3 regions of the Arthrobacter sp. NPDC092385 genome follow, and region 3 is predicted to be linked to each of the others. Evidence: riboswitches for the same ligand, from Rfam matches in the RefSeq annotation. Region 3 holds a riboswitch; each other region holds the start of a gene.
What was found. A riboswitch is a leader RNA that binds a small molecule or an ion and turns the genes downstream of it on or off. The one in region 3 is predicted to bind cyclic di-AMP.
Positions count from the first base shown of each region.

Region 1: it holds a riboswitch for cyclic di-AMP, as region 3 does, so the genes downstream of both, ACIQCY_RS12765 (LysM peptidoglycan-binding domain-containing protein) here and ACIQCY_RS10065 (NlpC/P60 family protein) in region 3, are expected to answer to the same signal.
Region 2: it holds a riboswitch for cyclic di-AMP, as region 3 does, so the genes downstream of both, ACIQCY_RS17250 (LysM peptidoglycan-binding domain-containing protein) here and ACIQCY_RS10065 (NlpC/P60 family protein) in region 3, are expected to answer to the same signal.

Region 1 is NZ_JBIVQL010000009.1:76,330-82,050, reverse strand. It holds gene ACIQCY_RS12775 (glycoside hydrolase family 6 protein) at 1-1,195, shown strand, start outside; gene ACIQCY_RS12770 (hypothetical protein) at 1,258-1,494, shown strand; cyclic di-AMP (ydaO/yuaA leader) riboswitch at 1,587-1,789, shown strand; gene ACIQCY_RS12765 (LysM peptidoglycan-binding domain-containing protein) at 1,793-2,701, shown strand; gene acs (acetate--CoA ligase) at 2,813-4,750, opposite strand; gene ACIQCY_RS12755 (ABC transporter permease) at 4,741-5,616, opposite strand; gene ACIQCY_RS12750 (aliphatic sulfonate ABC transporter substrate-binding protein) at 5,613-5,721, opposite strand, start outside.
Region 2 is NZ_JBIVQL010000022.1:3,961-9,681, reverse strand. It holds gene ACIQCY_RS17270 (heavy metal translocating P-type ATPase) at 1-1,295, opposite strand, end outside; gene ACIQCY_RS17265 (heavy metal-associated domain-containing protein) at 1,372-1,617, opposite strand; gene ACIQCY_RS17260 (four-helix bundle copper-binding protein) at 2,067-2,474, shown strand; gene ACIQCY_RS17255 (metal-sensitive transcriptional regulator) at 2,602-3,021, opposite strand; cyclic di-AMP (ydaO/yuaA leader) riboswitch at 3,344-3,569, shown strand; gene ACIQCY_RS17250 (LysM peptidoglycan-binding domain-containing protein) at 3,572-4,492, shown strand; gene ACIQCY_RS17245 (ribbon-helix-helix protein, CopG family) at 4,779-5,063, shown strand; gene ACIQCY_RS17240 (S-4TM family putative pore-forming effector) at 5,069-5,721, opposite strand, start outside.
Region 3 is NZ_JBIVQL010000006.1:202,942-208,662, forward strand. It holds gene ACIQCY_RS10055 (alpha/beta fold hydrolase) at 1-372, shown strand, start outside; gene ACIQCY_RS10060 (NAD-dependent epimerase/dehydratase family protein) at 369-1,334, shown strand; gene ACIQCY_RS10065 (NlpC/P60 family protein) at 1,429-2,259, opposite strand; cyclic di-AMP (ydaO/yuaA leader) riboswitch at 2,262-2,469, opposite strand; gene mutM (bifunctional DNA-formamidopyrimidine glycosylase/DNA-(apurinic or apyrimidinic site) lyase) at 2,580-3,542, opposite strand; gene rnc (ribonuclease III) at 3,543-4,277, opposite strand; gene rpmF (50S ribosomal protein L32) at 4,352-4,555, opposite strand; gene ACIQCY_RS10085 (YceD family protein) at 4,558-5,124, opposite strand; gene coaD (pantetheine-phosphate adenylyltransferase) at 5,278-5,721, opposite strand, start outside.

The DNA.
Region 1 (5,721 bases), on a different contig from region 3:
GGGGCCCAAGGACGGTCCGGAACAGGGAGCGGCTTCGTCCGCCACCGAGTTCTATGTCCCGATGAAGAACCACTATCACGAGGCCCAGCGCCAGATCGCGGAGTTGCGGTCTTCCGGCGACCGTGCGACCGCCGACAGCCTCAGCGCCATGGTCTCGGCTCCACAGGCTGTCTGGGTCACGGGCAGCGATCCCGCCACCGTCACGCAGGAGGTGCGGACCACCACGCATCGCGCGGCAGGCAAGGGCCAGGTGCCCGTGCTCGCCGCGTACAACCTGCCCTTCCGTGACTGTTCGCAGTACTCGGCCGGCGGAGCGACCGACGTCGCCGGCTACAAGGCCTGGGTGGACGCGCTCGCCGCGGGCATCGAGGACAGGGCGGCCATGGTGGTGCTCGAGCCGGACGGGCTCGGCATCATCCCCTGGAACCGCGGGCTCGACGGCAACCTCGAGTGGTGCCAGCCGGCAGAGGCGAACGCCCGGACCGCGGCGGCAGAGCGCTTCGAGATGCTCAACTACGCGGTGGACCAGCTGAAGGCGCTTCCCAACACCAGGGTGTACCTCGACGGGACGCACAGCGCCTGGCTCGGTACCGGTGAGATCTCGAGCAGGCTCGTGAAAGCCGGTGTGCAGAAGGCCGACGGCTTCTTCCTGAACGTCTCCAACTACGAACTCACCGAACGCCAGGTGAAGTTCGGCAGCTGGGTGTCCCAGTGCATCTACTACGCCACCGAGATCAACCCGGGGGCCTACGGTTCCTGTGGCAGCCAGTACTATCCGGCGTCGCCCACCGACTTCTCCACCTGGGGACTGACTGACGCCTGGTACGCGAAGAACGTGGCGGGCGCGGCGAACGCGCCGTCGAACGACGAGCTTGCACACTTCGTCATCGATACGAGCCGCAACGGCAAGGGCCCCTGGGTCCCCACGGCCGCCTACCCGGACCCTCAGGTCTGGTGCAACCCGCCGGGCCGCGGACTGGGCCACCTGCCCACGTCCGATACCGGCAACCCGCTGGCCGATGCCTTCCTGTGGATCAAGGTGCCTGGTGAGTCCGACGGCGAATGCAGCCGCGGACTGACGGACAACGGTGGAGTGGATCCCGAGTGGGGCCGGGTAGACCCGGCTGCCGGAGCCTGGTTCCCGGAGCAGGCCATCGACCTGATCAGGAACGCCGGCGCGCCCGTCCGGCCGTAGCAGAGCGGGGTGTGTGCGGTCCGATCGGGCCGTGCACACCCGTCTGCACCTAGGCTGATGGAATGGAAACCTGGAAGTCGGCGCAGCGCGTGCAGGAGCGAAGGCTCTGGCACACGCTTTTCTGCGTCGGCGTCGTCCTGACCGTCACCCTGGCAGCGAGCATCGTCCTGGTCGCCGAAAGCGGGGCGCCTGCCATCCGCGCCTGGTTCTACGTCCAGCAGTCCGTGCTGCTCCTCCTCGGCGCGGGTGGGACAGCCCTCGCCTTCCGCCGCTGGCGCTCCTTCCGCGGGCGCGGGTAGGGTACGCGCCGTTACGCGAATGTGACAAACCGGCGGAGCGCTGGTTATCGTCTTCGAGTGCCTCCGTCCATGTGGGGCGCTCCCGGACGGATTGCCGAGCCCTGCCGCCGATCGGGACACGTTCGCAAACACGAAGGCAGGGACGGGGGAACCACAGTTCCAGTGGACGTGCAGGACCACCTGCCATCGTCCTTGGGGTTAAGCCGCACCGCATCGCCTACCCGCTGATGCTCGCGGCCGGGTGACTCCCATCCGAACCCGACAGCTCACCCCGCAGGCATGGGAGAGGTATAGAACCATGTCACGAAAGATTTCCCCGGCGCGCCACCGCGCCGTCATCGACGGCAACCTCGCGCTGCAGGGACTGTCCCGCGCCGCGAAGACCCACGCCACCACCGTGGGCCGCCCCCTTGCCATCGTCGCCGTCACGTCGGGCCTCGCGCTCAGCGCCGTCGGCACCGCCCACGCCGGCTCGTACACCGAGCAGGGCACGACGGCGGCCCCCGCCCCCGTCGCAGCTCCTGCCGTGGCAGCCGCACCCGCCGCACCGGTTGCGGCTCCCGCAGTCGCGGCTGGGGCAACCCACACCGTCGTCGCGGGTGACACCCTCGGTGGCATCTCCGCTCGCTACGGGGCGGACCTGACCGCCGTCCTGGCAGCGAACGGGCTCTCCCTCGCCTCGATCATCTTCCCGGGCGACAGCATCGCCATCCCCACCGGCGGTGCGGCTCCGGCGCAGGCGGTATCGGTATCGGTGCCCGTGGCTGTCACGCCGGCCGCGCCGGTCCAGCAGGCAGCGGCCGTCGCCCCGGCGCCGGCTGTGTCCGCCGCTCCTGAGTCGGGCGTCTACCTCGCCTCGGCGGCCATCACCCCGGTGGCCTCCTCCAGCGGAGTGGCCGGCACCCTCGTCGCGTCCGCACAGGCCCAGCTCGCAGCCGGATCGATCCAGGACTGCACCGTGCTGGTCGAGAAGGCGCTGCGCGCTGCCGGCATCTCCGTGGGTGACCTCGGTCCGTCGCAGTTCTTCCAGTTCGGCGCCACGGTGGCAACCCCCGCACCGGGCGACCTCGTCATCACCGGTGGCCACGTGGCCATCTACGTCGGCGGCGGCCAGGTCATCAGCAGCGGCATGAACGGGTCGAACCTCACCATGCAGCACCCTCTCTCGGACCTCGCGGGAGCATCCTTCGTTCGGGTGGCAGGCTAGCACCGGAACGGACCACACACGGGAAGCGGCAGGTGCTTGGACGGGGCACCTGCCGCTTCCTTCTCCGTTAACCGGCTTATCAGCCGACCGGTTCCTCACCCGACCGCCTCTTCAGCGCCGTCCGGCCAGGACGTCCTGGATGCCGGGGATGCACCCCTCGTTCTGCAGGGACGTGGTGTCCCCGAGCGCGGAGCCCTCGTAGAGCTGCGTCAGCAGGCGCCGCATGATCTTGCCGGACCGCGTCTTGGGTACATCGGGTACGACGACGACGGCGGAGGGCCGCGCGATCGGCCCGATGGCCTTCGCGACGTGGGCGCGCAGCGTGGCCGGGACGTCCGCCGTCGGATCCGCGCCCGCGGCGAGCACGACGAAGGCAGCGATGGCGTGACCCGTCAGCGGATCGGCGATCGGGCAGGCTCCTGCCTCGGTCACGAGCGGGTGCGCGACGAGCGCCGACTCGATCTCGATGGTGGAGAGGCGGTGGCCGGAGACGTTGATGACGTCGTCGACGCGGCCCAGGATCCAGGTGTCGCCGTCGTCGTCGTAGCGCGCGCCGTCGCCTGCGAGGAACCAGCCCTCGGCGGCGAACTTCCGCCAGTAGGAGTCCAGGTAGCGCTGCGGGTCGCCCCAGACCGTGCGTGCCATGGCCGGTCCGTGGCGGTCCACGACGATCAGCCCCTGCACGCCGGGAGGAACCGGGCGGCCCTCCTCGTCGACGATCCGGGTGCTGACGCCGGGGAGTGGCCGGGCGGCGCACCCCGGTTTGAAGTCGGAGTCGGTGGGGCTGGGGGAGAGGACTGTCGCGCCGGTCTCGGATTGCCACCAGGTGTCGACGACGGGGACCTCGTCGCGGCCGAGGTTCCTCCGGAACCAGCGCCACGCCTCGGGATTGACCGCTTCGCCGACCGTGCCGAGCACGCGGATGCTCGAGAGGTCGTACTCGGACGGGACACCGTCCGGGAACCAGCCCATGAGCGAGCGCACCAGGGTCGGGGCCGTGTAGTAGCTCGTGACGCCGTAACGCTCGATGATCTCGAAGTGGCGGCCCGGGTGCGGAGTGTTCGGGGTGCCCTCGAAGAGAACCTGCGTGGCACCGTTGGACAGCGGGCCGTACAGCTCGTAGGTGTGCGCGGTGACCCAGGCGAGGTCCGCGGTGCACCAGTGGACGTCGCGGTCCCGCAGGGCCGGATCGGGATTGCTGAAGAGGTGCTCGAAGCTCCACGACGCCTGTGTGAGATAGCCGCCGGAGGTATGCACGAGGCCCTTCGGCTTCCCCGTGGTCCCCGAGGTGTACATGATGAACAGCGGGGTCTCGGCGTCGAACGCCTCCGGTTCGTGGTGCGGTGACGCGGTGTCGACGACGTCGTGCCACCAGACGTCCCGGCCATCGGTCCAGCTGACGTCGGAACCGGTCCGGCGCACCACGAGCACGTGCTCGATGTTGTTGGTGCCGGACACTGCGGCGTCGGCATTGTCCTTCACGGGCACGGCCGTACCCCGGCGGTACTGCCCGTCGGTGGTGACGAGCAGCTTGGCCCCGGTGTCCTCCACCCGGAAGCGCAGTGCCTCCGCGGAGAACCCGCCGAACACGAGGGAGTGCACGGCGCCGATCCGGGCGCATGCGAGGGTGACCACGACCGTCTCGACGAGGACCGGGAGATAGATGACCACGCGGTCGCCCTTGCCGATGCCGAGGGCCAGGAGCGCGTTAGCGGCCCGTGAGACCTCGTCCTGCAACCGCGCGTAGGTGACGGTGCGGCGGTCACCCGGTTCGCCCTCGAAGTGCAGGGCCACGCGGTCACCCCGACCGGCCCGCACGTGGCGGTCCACGCAATTGGCGGCGACGTTGAGCGTGCCACCGGAGAACCACTCGATGACGGGGACGCTGAGCGTCCCGTCCTCCTGCGGGGTCGCCTTCTCGAACGTGTGCAGGGTGTCCCAGGGGTCCTGCCAGTCGAGCCGGGCGGCCTGCTCGGCCCAGAACGCCAGCCGTTCGGCCTCGTCCAGCGGAGCGGCCTGCCCGTCCGGCGTCGTCGTGCCTACGCCCATCGGCGCACCGCCCAGCGCTCGGCGATGCCCAGGAGGGCGTCGGTGGTCTTGCCGATCACGGCCAGCAGGATGATGGCGAGGATGATGCGGTCCACGCGGCCGTTCTGCTGCGAGTCCGTCAGGAGGAAGCCGAGTCCCATCGACGACGCGATGAGTTCGGCCGCGACGAGGAACAGCCAGGACTGCGCGAGTGCGAGCCGCAGGCCGGAGAACAGGGCGGGAACCACGGCGGGGAGCTGCACCGTGGTGAGCAGTCGGATGCCGCCCAGCCCGAAGGCCCGCGCGGCCTCCACGAGGTTGCGGTCCACGTGGCGCAGCCCGAGGTAGAGCGTGGTGAAGACGGGGAAGAACGCACCGATGGTGATCAGCGTGACCTTCGAGTCCTCGTTGATGCCGATCCAGAGGACCAGCAGCGGGACCCACGCCAGGGACGGGACCGCGCGGAGCGCCCCGACGGTCGGGGTCAGGAGGACGTCCGCGATACGGGAGAGGCCCAGCAGCGCGCCGGCCAGGACGCCGAGCAGGGATCCGAGGAGGAACCCGAGGAGGACCCGCTGCGTGGAGATCAGGATGTGGGTGGCGAGCTGGCCGCGCTCGATGAGGTCCACCGCCGCCGCGAGGACCGACGCCGGCGAGGGGAGCTGCGACGGCCGGAAGAAGCCCGAAGCGGTGCTGAGGTGCCAGGCGAGCAGGATCAGCGCCGGGACGATGAGCCCGAGCAGCACGATGACCACGCGCCGTCCGGCCGTGCCCGTCCTGCCCGGGTTCCTGCCGGCCCCATCCCCGGTGACCGGAGATCCGGTGGACGCGAGGCCCTCCTTGCTGATGGGAACGGTGCTGCGTCCCGTCAGGTGCTCAGCACTCATGAATCAGAACCGATGGTGGCTGGGTCCGCCTTCTCCACGAGCGAGGCGTCGAAGAGGGTATCGAGGGCCTCGTCGATCTGCTCCTGGGTCTGGACGTCACCGGTC
Region 2 (5,721 bases), on a different contig from region 3:
AGGGCAATGCGGTTCTTGATCAGCACCCCGGCCTTCGCGGCGCGTTCGGTGGAGATCGCGATCACCAGGGGGATCGCCAAGCCCAAGGCGTGCGGGCAGGCGATCACGAGAACCGTGACCGTGCGGATGACGGCATCATCAGGGCTTCCGAGGAGCATCCAGGCGATGAAGGTCAGGATGCCAGCGCCGAGGGCGAAGTAGAACAGCAGGGCCGCGGCCCGATCCGCAAGAGCTTGGGCCCTTGAGGAGGAGGCCTGCGCCTCGGCGACCAGACGCTGGATCCCGGCCAGGGTTGTATCCGCGCCGACCGCCGTGACCTGCACCCGGACGGCGTTATCGGTGGCCACCGTTCCGGCGACGACGGTCTCACCGGCGGTCCGGGACACGGTGCGCGATTCGCCGGTGATCATCGACTCGTCGAACTCCGCGACACCGTCGACGATCTGCCCGTCTGCCGGCACCCGGGCACCGGAACGGACGAGAACCACGTCCCCGGTGACCAGGGAACTGACCGGGACGGTTTCAACACGCGCATCGGTTCCCGTGCCGGTGACCCGGTCTGCTTCGTCGGGCAGGAGCGCTGCCAGGGCGTCCAGGGCTCCTGCGGCCGAGCCGAGGGCCCGCATCTCCATCCAGTGCCCGAGCAGCATGATGACCACCAGCAGGGCGAGCTCCCACCAGAAGTCCAGGTCGAACCCGCCGACACCGAGGGTGGTGATCCAGGAGGCGATGAACGCGACGCTGATCGCCATTGCGATTAGCAGCATCATGCCCGGCTGCCGGGACTTCAGTTCCGTCACCCCGCCCTTGAGGAACGGGGCCCCGCCGTAGACGAAGATGACTGTGCCCAGGATCGGGGCGATCAACGTCGAGCCCGGGAACTGGGGTGGCATGTACCCGAAGAGCATCGTGAACATAGGACTGAACGCGACCACGGGGATCGTGAGGATCAGGCTGAGCCAGAACTTGTTCTTGAACATGGCCGTGGAATGCCCGGCATGTTCCCCATGGGAGTGGACCTGATGATCCTCATCCGCGGTCCCACCCGAGTGACCTGAATGACCGGCGTGACCTGCATGACCAGTGTGGTCGGTCGGAGCGGTGTTGCCGGTGGGGTGGTGTGTTTCGGCGAGAGCGGAGTGGGCGTCTGCCTGGGGCATGGCCTGGCCGTGCGTGGTGTGGGCGTCATCGCTGCCGTTGACTGCAGCTTCTGTGGCCGTTGGTGTGGCGGTGGGTGTGCTGGTGGGACTGTGGGATCCCTGGTGGTGATTGTGGTGGTGTGCGTTGTTCGTCATGATCGAGCCCTTCCGGGGCACCTGAGCAGGTATGTTCTGGTCCCTGCAGCGCTCCTACATCAAGCGCTGCACGGCCTTATTTGGAGGCCAGCTGGTATCCGGCGTCGCTGATCGTCGAGGCGACAAGCCCGGCGTCGAGAGGTGTGGTGCTAGTGACGTGCAGGGTGGATGTGCCGCCGGCGACGAGGTCGACCCGTGCTTCATGGACCCCGGTGATTTTCCCGACGGCGCCGCTGACCCTGGAGGCGCAGGAGCCGCAGGTCAGACCAAGAACCGGGAACGCCGCGGACACGTCGTCGGACGTGACCGGGGCAGCCGACACTGCAGCTTCCTGAGGGGTGCAGCAGGAACACCCGGAGGCGTTCTTCTCCGTAACGGGAAGCAAAACAGTAGACGAAGCGGTCGATGAAGCAATGGACGAATCGGTGGATGAAGTGGTCGACGGAGCAGATGTGCCGCACATGGGAACCTCCAAGGGAACATGCGAATGCGTGAGGGAATCGAAGCGCTGTAGGAGGTCAGGATCAGCGAGCCTGCCCCGCCATCACAATGGTTCCGGTTGTCATGCCGGAAACCTCGTAGGAGGGCCGACAGCAACGAAATTATACCCCCATGGGGTATCTGTCAAGCGGATTCTTGCTCGCTCTCACATCGACGAATTCATGGCCGGTCATGGTGAGCGGGGGCTAGCGTGAGACGCGGGGCGCCGGCCCCGGATGCCCCTGAACCTTCAGTAAATCTTCAGTAGACCGACGGATAAGGAGCGGAACAATGACTCACATCACCTCCATGCTCGAGACGTACCCGAAGGATCTTGGCGGTATTGACCGCGAGAAGCTGGCCGAGTGCATCGCGGCCTGTTTCGAGTGTGCGCAGACCTGCACGGCGTGCGGGGACGCGTGTCTGAGCGAAGACATGGTTGCCGAACTCACCAAGTGCATCCGCACGAACGCTGACTGCGCGGACATCTGCGCCACGACCGGCCGGATTCTCTCCCGGCATACCGGTTATGACGCGAACATCACGCGAGCTGTCCTGCTGGCCTGCGAAGTCGCTTGCAAGGCGTGCGCCGATGAATGTGAGCAGCACGCGCAGATGCACGAGCACTGCAGGATCTGCGCCGAAGCATGCCGCCGCTGCGAGAGGGCTTGCCGCGAACTCGCCGCTACTCTCAGCTGAGCTCGGTCACCGGTGGCTGCCCCCACACTCCAGCCTCCAGGGGCAGCCACCGAGTAGCCGTCTTCGGAAAACCCTCACCCCGTCACATCCAGCGCTCATGTTCAGCGCTCGGTGAGGAGGCCTGGGTCTAGCGCAGGAGCCTGCTGATCGCTTGGGTTGCTTCCTTGACCTTGGCGTCGATGACGTCGGAGGATCCGCTCGTCGCGGCTTCGTGAGCGGCGTCGACGACGCAGTGCTGCATGTGGTTCTCGAGCAATCCGAGGCTGACGGCGTGCATGGCACTGTTGACCGCGGCAACCTGGGTGAGGATGTCGATGCAGTACTTGTCCTCATCGACCATGCGGGCGATACCGCGCACCTGGCCCTCGATGCGCTTCAGGCGTCGCAGGTACGCATCCTTGTCCGCTGCGTATCCATGGGCTGTGTGCCCAGTCACCTTCTGATTTTGGCCCGCGTCGGGTGCTGTGGCCTCACCGGCTGCTTCAGAAACCGCTTCGTGAGATGTTGCAGTGCTGGCATGCGTTCCGGTTCCGGAGCTCACGGTCATTCCCTTTCACCACCAAACGATGCGATCCGGTTGCGCCGGCCCGAGATCGTTGGTGCCTTCCCCTGCTGCGCCCATCGCGCAGCAACTTCCAGTATCGCTGGTCGTTAGGGCCCCTGTCCCTATATCCGCGGCATATCGGCGGCGCTTTGTTGACCTCGGTAACCATCAGGTATCCGGCTCACGGTGTGTTGCGAAGACACGCCGTGCTCCGTTACCTGAACGTGACTTTGATACCACCCTGGGGTATTCTCGTCCAATGTTCTCGGCACCCCGCCGAGACCATACTCCCGCGCAGAATGCCGAGCCCTGCCGCTGCATCCGGGAACCGTTCGTACCACCCAGTAGGCAGGGACGGGGGAACCACGTTTCCACCGGGCCACCGCATGTATCTGTGCGATGACCCTCGGGGTTAAGTCGATCCGACAACCTAGGCACGACCTGCACGTAGCGTCCGCGACGGCAGGGTAGTGCCCAGGGCTTGAAGGACGGCCGGGTGAACTCCCATCCGAACCCGACAGCTCACCCCGCAGGCATGGGAGAGGCAATCACCATGTCACGTACGTCCATTCCGGCGCGCCACCGCGCCGTCGTCACCCACTCCATCGCCCTCGAGGGCCTGTCGCACTCCGCGAAGACCGGTGCCGTAGCACTCGGTAAGCCCGCCATCATCGCAGCAGCAACCGGCGGCCTCGTCTTCGCCGTCGGCGCCCCCGCACAGGCCGGCACCTACACCCAGGAAGCCACTACGGGCACCGTAGCCCAGGCTCCCGTTGCAGCCGCACCCGTCGCCCCCGCAGTTGTTGCAGCTCCTGCCGCTGCAGGCGTGCACACCGTCGTCGCCGGCGACACCCTCGGCGCCATCGCTGCCAAGCACGGACTAAACCTCAACACGCTCATGGCCCAGAACGGCCTGTCCTACGCGTCGATCATCTACCCCGGGCAGCAAATCAAGCTCACCGGCGGAGCAAGCGTTGCCGTCAGCCCCGCGGCGGTCCCCGCAGCAGCACCGGCCAGCCAGGTCTTCTACGCAGCACCCGCCCCCGCAGCTGCCGCAGTGGCACCCGCACCCGCAGCCGCACCGGCCGGCATCCAGCTGACCTCCGCGACCATCGCACCGATCGCCCCGGCAGCCCCCGCGGCTCCTGCGGTCCCCGCCAGCGGCGTCGGCGCCGCCCTCGTCGCCTCGGCCTACGGCCAGCTCGGCTCCATCCAGGACTGCACCATCCTCGTCGAGCGGGCCCTGCGCTCCATCGGCAAGAACGTCGGAGACCTCGGCCCCACGCAGTTCTACCAGTACGGCACAGTCGTCTCGACCCCCGCCCCCGGTGACCTGGTCATCCGCCCCGGCCACATCGGCATCTACGTCGGCAACGGCGAAGTCATCAGCAGCGGCATGAACGGCGCGAACCTCACGATCAAGCACCCCCTGTCGGACCTCGCCGGTTCGTCCTTCGTGCGCGTCAACGGCTAACACAGATTCAGCGGACGCCCAGCGTCCGTAAGCTGAACAAGAGTGGCAGGTGCCCTGGACGGGGGTACCTGCCACTTTTTGTTAAAGCCCGTCCGCAGGCTCCTACTCAGTCACACGCATGCGCCGGCTCTTGAGGTCGAGGTAGAGGGCGACGCATCCAGCGTGAGTGGGCGCCCACTAGGTCGAAGTAATCCCCGAAATGGTGAAGGTGCGGGACGAGGTGCTGGTGCTGTGACTGTCAGCGGTCAGTAGTAAACATTGTTTACTACTGACGCAGGAGGTCTTCGTGGTGAGTCGTAAGCAGTCTCCTCAGCACCCAAATCATGTCGTGTCCGTGCGACTGACGAATGACATTATCAAGCGCCTGGACGCCTTAGCGGATCGCACGAGCCGAAGCCGCGGGGTGTACCTGAGGTCAGCGATCATCAGGATGCTGCCTACGCTCGAGGCTGAGCACTGGTCGCAGACGAGCACCGAGTACGAGAACGACTTTTTTAAGCAGGAATTCGTTCAGCTCACCACCTCGCTTCTCGGAGACGAGTCGGTAGAAGATTCAGTCCGAGACGACTAACGGCGTCAGTCGGTGCTCTGATGTCGTAAGTGACTCGCAGTCTGTTTCATCGCGCGTTCATTGCGTGCACGGGTGATCTTGTATAGCCAGTTCGGCACTTGAGGGGTGGTTCGACGGAGGTCAAAGAGACGTTCCTGCCAGACGAGAAGATCCTGCGGCTCGATGGACTGGTCTCGTCGGGAAAAGCGCCTCCCTATTGTTGCCGCGAGGTCCGCTCGGTCGCGCGCGGCTTTCCACGTGTTCATGACGTACTCGGATACATCGAGGAATGCCGGTAGGACGGGGAAGAGAGCTCCCAAGAGGAAAGTGGCGAGGGTGACTCCGCTGATGCTCGCCCAAGTAATGAGACCGGCGAGCCAGAGGATTGCCGCGGCAGCCCACACAGTGACGGTTGTGCGGATAAGCCTGTCTGTGTAGGCGGCGTTGCTGCGTTGGGCGATGGCTATGGTCGTGGTGCCAGGACTGTCAGCGTCGACGGTGTACCAGTCGACAAGTTTTTCCTTCTTCGCCACGTCCCGGAGTGGCTTCTTATCAGCGGCGATGAGCGCAATGTCTTCGGGCGTGGGGCGACCTGAGCGATCGATGGTATCTGGCATGTCGAACAGGTACTGGTCCAGCTCCTCCTGCACGCAGGCGGCCTTGAGCATGGTCCGGTTCT
Region 3 (5,721 bases):
TGGGTGGAGGGCAGGCTGGGACACGTCATTACCGCCGCGGCGGGAATCGTGACGCCCGTCGGACTCGAGCAGGCGCTGGAGGAGGTCGACGGCGTCCGTCTCGCCGCGGTCGTCGGCGTGGGCCCTTCGGGGACCCAGGCGGTCGTCGCGGTGCTCGAGGCGAAGGAGGCGGGACGCCGTCCGCACCTCGCCGCATCCCCCCTGGCGGCAGCTGCCCGGTCCGCGGCACGCGAACGCGGGATCGAGCTCGCGGCCGTCATCACGGTTCCGGCCCTGCCGGTGGACATCCGCCACAACGCGAAGATCGACCGCGCGCGGGTCTCCGAGTGGAGCGGCCGGTTCCTCTCGGGCGGACGGGCAGGATCCCTGTGACGGTCCTCGTGACCGGAGCGAGCGGCATGCTCGGACGGGCCGTCGCCGAGCACCTCCTCGAGGACGGCCACGAGGTGCGGTGCTTCCAGCGCCGCCCGTCCGGCGTCGACGGCGCTCAGGACGCCCTCGGCTCGATCACGGACAGGACGGCCGTCGCCGCGGCGGTGGAGGGCTGCGACGCCGTCATCCACCTGGCCGCGAAGGTATCCTTCACGGGCGCCCCCGGCGAGTTCGTCCGCACGAACATCGACGGCACCCGGCACCTCCTCGACGCAGCCGAGGAGGCAGGCGTCACCGACGTCGTCCACGTCTCCTCGCCATCGGTCGCGCACCAGGGGACGTCTCTGGTGGGTGCAGGGGCCGGTCCGGCCGATCCGGACCACGCCCGGGGCGACTACGCGCGCACGAAGGCAGCGGCCGAACTGCTGGCCCTCGCCCGCTCGACCCCCGCCTTCCGCGTCGCGGCCGTACGGCCGCACATCGTCTGGGGCCCCGGCGACACGCAGCTCGTGGAGCGCGTCATCGACCGGGCCCGCCACGGCCGGCTGCCCCTCCTCGACGGCGGGACCGCCCTGATCGACACCACGTACGTCGACAACGCGGCGTCGGCGATCATCGCCTGCCTCCGCCGGATCGAGGCCGCCCGGGGCCAGGCGTTCGTCGTGACGAACGGCGAGCCGCGCCCCATCGCGGAGTTGCTCGAGGGGATCTGCCGTGCCGGAGGGGTGCGACCGCCCGGATGGTCCGTACCCGGCTCCATGGCGCGCGGCGCGGGCGCCGTGATCGAGCGCGCCTGGCGTGCGCTGGGACGGCCGGAGGAGCCGCCCATGACCCGGTTCCTCGCCGAGCAGCTCTCGACGGCGCACTGGTTCGACCAACGGCGCACCCGGGCGGTCCTGCAGTGGGAACCGTCGATCGGTATCGACGAGGGCTTCGAGCGGCTGGCTGCCTCCTACCGCTGAGCAGGCGGAACTCCACCGGGACATGGCGAAGGGCGGGATGCATGCATCCCGCCCTTCTGTGTCACTGCTGCGTCATCGGCGGACCGACGACACGCTAGCGGGTGTAGTAGCCGTCCACCGACATGACGTTGACGGAGTGCACCTGCGTGCCCTGCGAGGGGTTGAGTGCACTGATCATCTGGCCGTTGCCGAGGTAGATACCGACGTGGCTGCCGCCGTTCTGGCTCACCAGGTCGCCCGGCTGGGGGTTGTTGGTGCCCTTGAGCGCGGCGAACTGCGACCAGGTGGTGCGCGGCAGGTTGATGCCGTTCTGGGCGTAGACCCACTGGACGAAGCCCGAGCAGTCCCAGGCGCCGTAGGACGTTCCGCCGTAGACGTAGCCGGACCCCTTGCCCTGCAGGGCCGTTCCGACGATGCCGGGAGCGGGCGCACCGATCGATGCCGACTGGAAGCTGTACGGTGCTGCGGGAGCAGGAGCAGCGGGAGCAGCCTGCGGTGCGGCTACGACGGAAGCGGACTGCACCGAGTACTGCTGGGGTGCAGCCGAACCGCTGAGCGAGAGCGACTGGCCGGGGTAGATGATCGAGCTGTAGCCGAGGCCGTTGGCCGTGAACAGGCCGTCGAGGCTCACGCCGTGAGCTGCTGCGATGCTGCCGAGGGTGTCGCCCGCCTGGACCGTGTAGGAACCGGCCGAAGCGGTGCTCACTGCCGCGGCCTGCTGGCTGACCGTCTCGACGGGGACGATCTCGCCTGCGGCGCTGGCCGGAAGTGCGGCGCCGATCATGATGCCGGATGCGGCAACGACGACGGCGGCGGGCTTGCCAGCGACCGAAGCAGTCGCGGTGACTGCACGGGATGCCGTGACGAGGGGGTTGATACGCGCAGGGACGGCCCGGTGGCGCGCGACATGGCTCTTCTTGGACATGATGATGCCTTTCCCAATGCCTACGAAGTTAGCTGTCGGGTTCGGATGGGACATCCGGACACGCTGTTCGTGGACCACCGCCCCAAAGCTGGTCCACGCGTGTCTTTACCCCTAGGACTCGTGACGAGTCCGCTATCGGTTCCCCCGCCCCTGTCGAATGTCTTGTGCGAACGGTCCGTCCTCATCGACAGGGTTAGGCAGAGTGAGGAAGGGCGCCCCTCCGTGGTGGACGGGCGCGGGGTTAACGGTACGCGCTGGACCTGCTCTTGTCACGTTTGGATCACGAGACCTGGATCTCGCCGAATTTCCGGCACGCTCGGCTACAGGCGTGCGTTGCGCGGCTTCGGCTGGCAGAAGGGACACAGGTAGGACGACCTGTTCATGAAGGACTCCCGGCGCAGCAGGGTATGCCGGCCTTCCGCGGCACACCGGCGGCAGGACAAACCGGCGCGCCCGTAGGCTTCGAGGTCCCGGGCGAAGTAGCCGGACGCCCCGTTCACGTTCACGTACAGCGCGTCGAAACTCGTGCCGCCGGCCGCCAGGGCGCGCGTCATGACGGTGGTGGCCGCCTCGAGGATGCGCACGGTATCGGGACGCCTCATGGTGTCGGTGGGACGGGCGTAATGGAACCTGGCCGCCCATAACGCCTCGTCGGCATAGATGTTGCCGATGCCCGAGATGAGCCCCTGATCGAGCAGGGCGCGTTTGAGCCCGGTCTTCCGTTGCCGGAGCCGTCGGTGGAAGGACTCCGCGGAGAACGCCGGGTCGAGGGGATCCCGCGCGATGTGTGCGGCCTGATGGGGCACCAGGGGAAGGCTGCCGGCTCCGAGCCCGCCCGGCCCGCCGTCCTCCGTCGGCTCCAGGTCTGCGACGAACATGCCGCCGAAGATGCGCTGGTCCACGAACCGCAGGTCGGCCGGAAGGTCCGCGCCCTCCTCGTCGACAGCGCGGGAGAGCCGGAGGCGTACCTTGAGGTGCTTCTCCAGCGGCGCACCGGGCTCCTCGATCAGCAGTTGCCCACTCATGCCGAGGTGCGCCATCAGGGCCACGCGCGGGTGGGCGGACATGCTCCCGGGGTCCTCGAGGGTCATCCAGAGGAACTTCCCACGGCGCACGACGTCCCTCACGCGGGCACCCGCGACGTTCCCCTCGAAGTCCTCCACGCCGGCGACATGACGTCGGAGCGATCGGGCGTCCAGGACCTCGACGGTCTCGATGACGCGCCCGGTGACCCAGCGCGCAAGGCCGCGGCGCACCACCTCGACCTCGGGCAGTTCAGGCACTCAGGGCCCGACGGCGGGCCGGACGTCCGCCGCGTCGCTGTCGGGCGATGCACCGGCACCGGCCACCAGGAGCTTCCAGGACTCGGCCGCGGCCGCCTGCTCGGCTTCCTTCTTCGAATTCCCGCAGCCGGAGCCGTACTCCACACCGCCGATCAGCAGGCGGGCCGTGAACGTGCGGGCGTGGTCGGGGCCCGTCCCCTCGACCTGGTAGTCGATGAGTCCGAGACGCCGTGCCGCCGCCGTCTCCTGGATGCGGGTCTTCCAGTCGGTGCCTTCGCCGAGCACGGCGGAATCCCGCAGCAGCGGTCCGATCAGCCGCATGACCATCACGCGCGCAGTCTCGATGCCGTGGCTGAGGTAGGCCGCACCGATGACGGCCTCCATGGTGTCGGCGAGGATCGAGGCCTTGTCGCGCCCGTTGGTGAGCTTCTCACCCTGCCCGAGCAGCACGTAACTGCCGAGGTCCAGGGAGCGCGCCACCCCGGCGAGTGCCTTGGTGCTCACGACGGCCGATCGCCTCTTCGCGAGCTCACCCTCGGAGAGTCCGGGATTGTCGCGGTACAGCGCGTCCGTCACCGAGAGGCCCAGCACCGAGTCGCCGAGGAACTCCAGGCGCTCGTTGGTGGGGATCCCGCCCTTCTCATAGGCATAGGACCGGTGGGTCAGGGCAAGACGAAGCGTCTCGGCGTCGATATCGACACCGAGACGCTTCGTAAGGTCTTCAGTATTCTTCACAACCGCATCAGCTGATCCAGCATCGGGCCGATGCCCGCCGCACCGTCAGGCATGCGGCGGGCCGGGGTCCGTTGTCAGACGTCGGCTACCTTGCGGCCCTTGTACTCGAGGAACAGCGGCGTGCCGGCTGAATCGGTGACAACCTTGGCCTGGTGGGCGAGGCTGTAGGTGACGCGGCCGTTCTCGAGGGTCTTGACCAGCTTGGGGGCGGTTGCCTTCCACTGGGACCGGCGTGCGCGGGTATTCGCGCGGGACATCTTCCGCTTGGGGACAGCCACGGCTAACTCTCTTCTCTCTCGTCTGACTCTGACTTGGGTGCCGCGTCATTCTCAGCGGCGGTGCCTGCCAACCCGGCGAGGGCTGACCAGCGAGGATCCAGAACTTCATGGTGGTGGTCCGGATCATCGTTGAGCCGGGCTCCGCATTCGGAGCACAGACCCTTGCAATCCTCCCGGCACACCGGCTGGAATGGCAGCGACGTAACCACCGCATCCCTCAGCACGGGCTCCAGAGCGACCGAATCGTTCTCCACCCTGTGCTGTTCTTCTTCCTCTTCCACCGACAGCGACTCGGAGTCGCTGTAGAAGAAGAGCTCCTGGATGTCCACGTCGCGGTCGAACCGCAGTGGCTCCAGGCAACGGCCGCACTCGCCGGTTACCTCGACGTTTGCCGTTCCCGACACCAGGATTCCCTCATGTACCGATTCGAAGCGCAGGTCGAGTTCCATCTCGGAACCCTCCTGCACGCCGATCAGGGCGACGCCGAAATCCTTCGGTGCCGGTACATGTTCCTCGATTGTCCGCATGCTTCCCGGACTGCGTCCGAGATCCTTGACGCTGAACGTCAACGGCGAACTGAGATCGCTTTTAATGGTGACTCCTGTAGAACATATGACCGACGTACCATCCTAGCCTGATCATCCGGGCAGGCCCAAAACGACGGGCGGACAGGCGGCGGGGACGCTGCAGGCCGGAGAATGCGGCCCGCGCGGCCAGGACCGTCACGGTACGAGCCGACGGAGGACCGCGTCCGGGACGAAGGGACGGATGTCGCCTCCGAGCGAGGCGACCTCCTTCAGCAGCGTGGACGAGACGTGGGCGAATTCCGTGGCGGTGGGCAGGAACACGGTGTCGACATCGGCGAGGTGGCGGTTCATCGTGGCCATCGGCAGTTCGTAGTCGAAGTCGAGGCCCGACCGCAGCCCCTTCACGAGTGCCGTGGCCCCGTGGTCCCTGCAGAAGTCCGCCAGGAGTCCGGTACCCATCGGCAGCACGGTGACTCCGGGCAGGTGCGCGACGCTCGCCGTGCAGAACGCCATGCGGTCGTCGATACCGAACCGGTACTTCTTCGAGTAGTTCGTCGACACGGCGACGATCACCTCGTCGAAGAGCCGCGAGGCGCGGCTGATGACCTCGATGTGGCCGTTGTGGACGGGGTCGAACGA